Regions from separate parts of the Pantoea rwandensis genome, predicted to be linked through region 2. Evidence: predicted binding sites of a transcription regulator. Region 2 holds the regulator's gene; each other region holds the start of a gene.
The links. Region 2 encodes PhoB, which activates phosphate uptake and scavenging genes when phosphate is short. Its sites were predicted from a motif close to CTGTCATAAAACTGNCNNAT; they were not measured.
Positions count from the first base shown of each region.

Region 1 (2,206 bases), 1.1 Mb from region 2:
GCCGCCTTTGTAAGCCCAGTCGAAGAACTTCAGCACTTCAGCACCTTTCTCAGCATTCGCCTGGTCTTTGTAGATCAGGATGAAAGTGGTTGAGGTGATCGGCCATGCATCGTTGCCTTTCTGGAAGGTCAGGTCTTGAGCGAAAGACTCGCTCCAGTTTGCGCCTTTGGCTGCGTTAGCAAAGCTGGCTTCGCTTGGTGCAACAGATTTACCGTCAGCATCAACCAGTTTGGTGTAGGTCAGGTTGTTCTGCTTAGCGTACGCATATTCAACGTAGCCAATTGACCCCGGCAGACGCTGTACGAATGCAGCTACGCCGTCGTTACCTTTACCACCCAGACCGGTTGGCCAGTTAACGGTGTTACCTTTACCAATTTTGCTGTTCCAGTCTGCGTTGACTTTAGACAGGTAGCTGGTGAACACGAAAGAAGTACCTGAACCATCAGCACGGCGAACCACGTTGATGTTGGTGTCTGGCAGTTTCACGCCTGGGTTCAGCTTAGTGATCGCCGGGTCGTTCCACTTTTTGATGTTGCCCAGGTAGATATCGCCAACGGTTTTGCCGTCCAGCGTCAGTTCGCCTGATTTCACGCCTGGGATGTTAACGGCCAGCACCACACCACCGATTACGGTAGGGAACTGGAACAGACCATTTTTTTCCAAATCGGCATCAGCCATCGGCGCATCTGACGCACCGAAATCAACGGTTTTAGCGATGATCTGCTTAACGCCGCCTGAAGAACCAATACCCTGATAGTTGATTTTGCTACCGGTGGCTTGCTGGTATTCTGCTGCCCACTTGGCATAAACCGGTGCCGGGAATGTACCGCCAGCGCCAGTCAGGTCGGTGGCTGCAAAAGCAGATACCGCGCTTACTGCGAAGGTGGCGGCGAGGATTCGGGCTACGGATGTACGCATCAGTGTCATGTTCCCTCCAGGGGATTTAAAAAAAATCAGGCTCAATGCCTTTTTAGTAGGAGTCAGTGATTGCTGCTGGAGGGAAAATAGGACAGTTTGATGACAGTGAAATGTACGAAATATGACAGTTATATGACACCGATTAAATTACAAGCGGGCCCCTTGCAGGCCCGCCATTTTTACTGATTATTCAACGGTAACCGATTTTGCCAGGTTACGTGGCTGGTCAACATCTGTCCCTTTAATCAGCGCAACGTGATACGAAAGCAGCTGCAGCGGCACGGTGTAGAAGATCGGTGCAATCACCTCTTCAACGTGTGGCAGTGAGATGATTTTCATGCCCTCGCTGTCGCTGAAACCCGCATCCTGGTCGGCAAACACATACAGCAGACCACCGCGTGCACGCACCTCTTCGATGTTGGATTTCAGCTTCTCCAGCAGCTCGTTATTCGGCGCGACGACGATGACCGGCATATCAGCATTAATCAGCGCCAGCGGGCCGTGTTTCAGCTCTCCGGCGGCGTAGGCTTCAGCATGGATATAGGAGATCTCTTTCAGCTTCAGCGCCCCTTCCATCGCGATCGGATACTGATCGCCACGACCCAGGAACAAAGCATGATGCTTGTCCGAGAAACCTTCGGCCAGGCTTTCAATCACTTTATCCTGCGCCAGCATTTGCTCGATGCGGCTTGGCAGTGCTTGCAGCGCATGCACGATCTCATGCTCTGTTTCCGGCTTCATACCGTGCAGACGGCCCAGTTTCGCCACCAGCATCAGCAACACCGCTAGCTGGGTGGTGAAGGCTTTGGTTGAGGCCACACCAATTTCGGTGCCGGCTTTGGTCATCAGCGCCAGATCGGATTCACGCACCAGCGAAGAGCCGGCAACGTTACAAATGGCCAGCGACCCAAGATAACCCAGTTCTTTTGACAGACGCAGTGCGGCCAGCGTATCGGCGGTTTCACCCGATTGCGACAGGGTGATTAGCAGGCTGTTTTTACGCACAGCGGATTTGCGATAGCGGAATTCGGAGGCGATTTCCACATCGCAAGGAATGTTGGCCAGCGACTCAAACCAGTAGCGCGACACCATCCCGGAGTTATACGAGGTACCGCAGGCGATAATCTGGATGTGCTCAACCTTGCTCAGCAAGGCTTCGGCATTGGCACCCAGTTCGCTGAGATCGATTTGCCCATGATTAAAACGACCGGTAATGGTGTTTTTAATCGCGTTCGGCTGCTCGTAGATCTCTTTCTGCATGTAGTGACGATAGGCACCTTTATCACCG
Region 1 covers NZ_CP009454.1:519,368-521,573, forward strand. Annotated here, with positions in the region: gene pstS (phosphate ABC transporter substrate-binding protein PstS) at 1-927, opposite strand, end outside; gene glmS (glutamine--fructose-6-phosphate transaminase (isomerizing)) at 1,105-2,206, opposite strand, start outside.
Region 1: a site for PhoB is predicted at 1,038-1,057, ahead of pstS (phosphate ABC transporter substrate-binding protein PstS). Genes of this name have one in related genera too.

Region 2 (2,206 bases):
GTCCATCATTTCCAGATAGCCCTGCAACACCGTTAACGGCGTACGCAGTTCATGACTGACGTTGGCAAAGAAGTTACGTCGTGCCCCTTCCAACTGGTGCATCTGCGTGACATCGCGCGCCACCATCAACCATTGCCCTTCGCTGTAGGGCATCACACGGAACTCCATATGATGTTGATTGTTCAGCACCAGCGTCAGCGGCTTGTCAAAATCACGCTGGCGGATATAGCGGGAAAACTCAGGATAGCGCAGCAAGTTGAGGATGTTCTGGCCATTATCTTCCGGCCAGCGTAGCCCGAGATGCTGTTGTGCCAGCCCGTTGCACCAGAAAATGGTGCCCTCTTCGGTGGTCAGAATCACTGCATCGGGCAGAGACTCCGCGCCGCTGCGGAAGCGCTTAATCAGGTTACCCAGCTCACGACGACGGCGACGGTTACGCAGTTGCATCTGGTACAAGCCGTAGAACAACGGTTCCCAGCTACCGCGCCCGGCAGGTGGCGTCATAGAACGATCGACCCACAGCCAGTGCGACAGACGCATCAGGTTTCTAAAGTGCCAAAACATCACACCCGCTACTGCAATTAACAGCAGCCAGGGCAGATAACCGAACAACAGACCAAGCACCAGCGCGGGCAAACAGACCAGCGCCAGCTCAGTCAATAATCTCTTCCAGGAGAGTCGTTCCAGCACGGTAAAAGACTCCGTTTAGTAGCGGGCAGAGAAACGATACCCTGTTCCGCGTACGGTTTGAACCATGCGATCGTGGCCAGATACTTCCAGTGCTTTACGTAAACGACGGATATGCACATCAACAGTACGATCTTCTACGTAAACGTTGGTGCCCCATACGTGGTTCAGCAGCTGCTCGCGGCTGTAAACACGCTCCGGGTGCGTCATAAAGAAGTGCAGCAATTTATATTCGGTCGGTCCCATTTCCAGCGGGGTGCTTTCCGACATCACGCGATGCGAGGAAGGATCCAGGCTCAGGCCCTGCATCTCAATCACCTCTTCCACCGCCATTGGTGAAATACGGCGCATCACCGCTTTGATACGTGCCATCAGCTCTTTCGGTGAGAAAGGCTTGGTGATGTAGTCATCGGCGCCGACTTCCAGACCGCGTACGCGATCCTCTTCTTCGCCGCGTGCCGTCAGCATCATCACCGGGATGTCGCGCGTCATGGCTTCACGTTTCAAATGTTTAATAAACTGAATACCGCTGCCTCCCGGCAACATCCAGTCCAGCAGAATGAGATCCGGCCAGGGTTCGATCAGCTTACCAATCGCGCTGTCGTAGTCTTCTGCCTCAATAGGCTGGTAATCATTCTGTTCCAGCACGAAACATAACATTTCACGGATGGGAGCTTCGTCTTCCACAACCAAAATGCGCTTAGCCATTATAACTCCTGCTGTTGTGACGGCTTGTCACTGGGATTTGCGGCGCCATTATGCGTCACTTTTATGACACTTTTATGAAAAACCCGACCTATGATAAATAGTTAAAAAACAGAAATGAGACAACGATTATCGCTTTTTTTTCTTTGCGATCTGAAGAGGTTATAATTCGCGTTCGCTTAACGAAGCAGGGAGTATTCATGCGCATCATTCACACCGCGGATTGGCATCTCGGTCAGTTCTTTTACAGCAAAAGCCGGGCGGCTGAGCATCAGGCCTTTCTCGACTGGTTGCTGGCCCAGATTGCCCTGCATCAGGTGGATGCCTTAATCATCGCCGGCGACCTGTTTGATACCGGTTCGCCGCCAAGCTATGCGCGCGAGATGTTTAACCGCTTTGTGGTAGCGCTGCAATCAACGCAGTGCCAGTTGATAGTGCTGGCAGGCAACCATGATTCCGTTGCCACACTCAATGAATCGCGCGAGTTGCTTGCCTGTCTAAATACCCGAGTGATCACCAGCGCCACGCCGCAGGGCGAACAACAGGTGCTGACGCTGCATCAGCGCGATGGCACGCCGGGCGCGCTGCTGTGCGCCATTCCCTATTTACGCCCGCGCGACATTCTGCGCAGCCAGGCAGGACAATCCGGGCGCGAGAAGCAGATCTCACTGCTGGAAGCGATTGAGCAGCATTATCAGCAATGTTATGCCGCGGCGCTGACCGAACGGGCCGATCGCGCACTTCCCATCATTGCCACCGGGCATCTCACCACCGTTGGGGTAACGAAAAGCGACTCGGTACGTGATATCTACAT
Region 2 covers NZ_CP009454.1:3,750,297-3,752,502, forward strand. Annotated here, with positions in the region: gene phoR (phosphate regulon sensor histidine kinase PhoR) at 1-690, opposite strand, end outside; gene phoB (phosphate response regulator transcription factor PhoB) at 706-1,395, opposite strand; gene sbcD (exonuclease subunit SbcD) at 1,593-2,206, shown strand, end outside.

Region 3 (2,206 bases), 890 kb from region 2:
CATCCAGCCGCACAGCAGGGTGCCGGGAATGCCTGCATATTCATAGAAGAAGTAAGCCCACGAAGATTTATCCAGCGTGAAGTGCTTCACCTCTTTCAGGTAAGTGGGTGACCAGTCGAGAATGCCGTAACGCAGCAGATAGACAAACACGTTAGCCAGCGCGATATACCATAGCAGCTTATTAGGCAGGATGTACTGCATGAAAATCTGCTTTGCCGTTAACTCCTGCTCGTGGTTGTCGTTGTAATCGGGCGGGTAGTCGTTCTTGTAAGCTTCAATCGGTGGCAGGCCACAAGACTGCGGCGTATCGCGCATCAGGGCAAAGGCAATAATGGCGATGAGGATGGCACCAAACGCCGGCATATAGAGTGCGGCTTTCCAGTCGTTAAACCACGCCATACCCAGCAGGAACAGCAGTGGGGGAATGCCGCCGCCCACGTTATGGGCGCAGTTCCACACCGAGACAATCCCGCCGCGCTCCTTCTGTGACCACCAGTGCACCATGGTGCGCCCGCATGGCGGCCAACCCATACCCTGGAACCAACCGCACAGGAACAGCAGCACAAACATCACCATGATGCTGGAGGTGGCCCACGGCACAAAGCCCATAAAGAGCATCACCGCAGCGGCCAGAATCAGTCCGGCAGGTAAAAAGACGCGTGGATTTGAACGGTCAGAGACGGAACCCATGATGAACTTGGAAAAACCGTAGGCGATGGAGATTCCGGACAGCGCAAAGCCAAGATCGCCACGCGAAAAGCCCTGCTCAACTAAATAGGGCATCGCCAGCGCAAAGTTTTTACGGACCAGGTAATAGGCGGCATAGCCAAAGAAAATGCCGATGAAGATTTGCCAGCGTAGCCGACGATAAAGCGGATCGACACGATCGTCAGCGACTTGCGGCTGATGCGGTGCCGGTTTGAAGATACTCAACATGTATGTGGCCCTCCAGGGCGCGATATTTTTATAAATTCCCAGCAGGTTGGGTCAAAAGCCCTCTGGCGTAACAACAAAACCAAAGTTCCATTTCGCGCAAAGGATAGTGATGGTTGCGCCACGTTACTGTGATGTGTGACACAATTGTTACACTTTGATGACATTAAAGAGCGATATAAACCAAAAAATGTTGGTATTCGCGCATGAAGCGTCGGGGCTTTTGGGTTTGGAAGGGGAATCCGTTGCTGCGTCGAATGACATTCACTGCATCCGCAATCCGCGAGCTGATTTCGGCAGTGGACCTCATCTCAATGAGAGAAGAGGATTCGGCGATTTGTTTGATTTTAATTTGACCACTCGTCAACCAGAAATTTCAGCCCGTCCACGACAGTTTGTTTACACTAGCGCCACTGTTCATTTTGGGATCAATACCGTGCTGTTACTGATCGTTACCACCATTTTGTGGGCTTTTTCCTTTAGTTTGATAGGGGAATACCTTGCGGGCCAGGTTGACTCCTGGTTCTCTGTGTTGATGCGCCTTGGGTTGGCTGCGCTCGTTTTTTTGCCCTTCCTGCGCTGGAAGGGCTATCGCGCCTCAACCATCCTGCTGTACATGCTGGTGGGAATGCTGCAACTCGGCGTCATGTATCTGCTAAGTTTTGAGGCTTATACCTACCTCAGCGTGACAGAATTCCTGTTGTTTACCGTGATGACGCCGCTCTACGTCACGCTGATTTACGATTTGCTCAGCAGACGTCGGCTGCGAATCGGCTATGCCTTCAGCGCGCTGCTGGCGGTAGCCGGTGCGGCCATCATTCGCTATGACAAAGTTAGCGATCATTTCTGGTTCGGTTTGCTGCTGGTGCAGGCGGCAAACATCTGCTTTGCCATCGGTATGGTCGGCTACAAGCGCCTGCAGGAAACCCGCCCAATGCCGCAACACACGGCCTTCTCGTGGTTCTATCTTGGCGCGGTGATCATCGCCATCATTGCGTGGAGCTTGTGGGGTAACCCGAACAAACTGCCGACCACCTCACTGCAGTGGGGCATTCTGGTGTGGCTAGGCGTGGCGGCTTCCGGGCTGGGCTATTTTATGTGGAACTACGGTGCGACGCAGGTCGATGCCGGTACGCTGGGCATCATGAACAACATGCACGTGCCGGCGGGCTTGCTGGTGAACCTGGCGATCTGGCAGGAAAAACCGCACTGGCCGAGCTTTATTGCCGGGGCGATTGTCATTTTCGCTTCGCTATACGTGCACAAGCGTTGG
Region 3 covers NZ_CP009454.1:308,081-310,286, reverse strand. Annotated here, with positions in the region: gene glpT (glycerol-3-phosphate transporter) at 1-936, opposite strand, end outside; gene LH22_RS01345 (carboxylate/amino acid/amine transporter) at 1,370-2,206, shown strand, end outside.
Region 3: a site for PhoB is predicted at 1,081-1,100, ahead of glpT (glycerol-3-phosphate transporter). Genes of this name have one in related genera too.

Region 4 (2,206 bases), 1.4 Mb from region 2:
TTGAGGAAGCGCTTATCGTCCGGGGTGGTCTCTGGCAGCTTCGCCGCTTTATCGGCCGTGTCCGAGACGCACATCAGCAGGCGACGCATCTGACTGCGCTGATCAACCGTCAGTTGGTCATAGCTGTTCAGATTGGTCAGCAAGAGTTGGGCACGATTAATAGCCTGCAGCGCACGGCTGCTATCGCAATGGAACTCATGCGGACCGCCCACAGATTCTTCCGGCGTTGGCACCGCTGGTGGCGCCATCTGGACGATATGCGTGAGTGAATCGCTATGCTGCTGGTAATACTGCTCCAGATGATTGACCGCATCGCGCGTCCGGGTGATGTCATAACCCGAAGCGTTCATGTTGACCACGAAACCAGCGGGTGCCACACCAATCAGCACGAGCATAATCAAGCCAATGCCTTTCTGACCATCGTTCGCACCGTGAGAGTAGCTCACGCCAATTGCCGAGACGATCAAGGCGATACGCGTCCAAAACGGTGGCTTCTTCTTGCCATCGATCTTTTCACGGTCAGCCGGTGTCATATGGATGCGCGAACGTTTAGGGGTTCCGCTCCAGTAACGACGCAGGATGAAAATCAATGAACCCGCAATCACCAGACCGACAATCGGTGACAGAATCAGAGACAGGAAAATATTGATCACTTTCGGCAGGTTAAGCGCATCAACCACCGAGGTGCCGGTCATCAGTGCATTGGTGAGACCAATACCGATAATCGCGCCGATCAAGGTGTGAGAACTGGATGCCGGCAAGCCCAGATACCAGGTGCCAAGGTTCCAGATAATGGCTGCCAGCAGCATGGAGAACACCATGGCGAGGCCGTGTGCAGAACCTACATTCAGCAGTAAATCCGTTGGCAGCATATGCACGATGGCATAGGCCACGCTTAAACCACCCAGCAAAACGCCTAAGAAGTTGAAAACACCCGCCATCACAACCGCCAATTGCGCCCGCATCGCGCGGGTATAAATGACTGTAGCGACTGCGTTAGCAGTGTCGTGGAAACCGTTGATTGCCTCATAGAACAAGACAAACAGCAGAGCTAATACCAAAAACAGGCCGGTACTGAGGTCAAGACCAGCGAACAGATGTAGCATAAACGTTACGCCATTTTTTGGAGGACATGAACGCGGCGCATTATCGGCGACAACCCGCATGATGTGAAAGGAAAATATAGCCCTTTTTTGTCTTAAAATTGCCACAAACCCGGTCAGATAAGGTAAAAAGACTGAAAAATAAGCGAGTTACAATATGACACATTTACGGCATTTTTTTGACGCTGGCGCGAAATGCCGCAGATCTCTACAATCACCGCCTTTCAATTATGTGGATTAATCACTGTGGACAAGTTTGACGTTATCGTAATAGGTGCAGGCGCTGCCGGCATGTTCTGTGCGGCGCAGGCAGGGCAGTTGGGTCGTCGTGTGCTGTTGCTGGATAACGGCAAAAAGGCGGGACGTAAAATCCTGATGTCCGGAGGTGGCCGCTGTAACTTCACCAATATGTACACCGAACCGGCGGCGTATCTCTCGCATAACCCGCATTTCAGCAAGTCGGCACTGGCGCGTTACACCCAGTGGGACTTCATCGATCTGGTGAATCGCCACAAGATTGCATATCACGAGAAAACCCTTGGCCAACTGTTCTGCGATGATTCGGCGCAGCAGATCGTGGATCTGCTGTTAAAAGAGTGCGAAGACGGACAAGTCACCGTGCGTTTGCGCAGTGAAGTGCTGAGCGTGACGCGTGATGAAAATGGCTACAGGCTACAGTTGAATGGCTCCGAGGTGCAGGCAGAAAAGCTGGTGATCGCGAGTGGGGGATTATCGATGCCGGGGCTCGGGGCAACGCCGTTTGGCTACAAAGTGGCCGAGCAGTTTGGTTTGAAAGTCTTTCCGACGCGCGCTGCACTGGTGCCTTTCACCCTGCATAAGCCGTTGCTGGAGCAGTTAAATACGCTGTCGGGTGTGGCGCTGCCCACCACCATTACGGCGCAGGACGGCACACTGTTTAAAGAAGCGATGCTGTTTACCCATCGCGGCTTGTCGGGTCCGGCGGTGCTGCAAATTTCCAGCTACTGGCAGCCAGGGGAATTTGTCACCATTAATCTGTCGCCGGAGACCTCGCTCGATGATTTCATCAACGTGCAGCGCGAGGCACATCCGAACCTCAGCCTGAAAAACAGCCTGGCGAAAAT
Region 4 covers NZ_CP009454.1:786,090-788,295, forward strand. Annotated here, with positions in the region: gene pitA (inorganic phosphate transporter PitA) at 1-1,106, opposite strand, end outside; gene LH22_RS03510 (NAD(P)/FAD-dependent oxidoreductase) at 1,350-2,206, shown strand, end outside.
Region 4: a site for PhoB is predicted at 1,194-1,213, ahead of pitA (inorganic phosphate transporter PitA). Genes of this name have one in related genera too.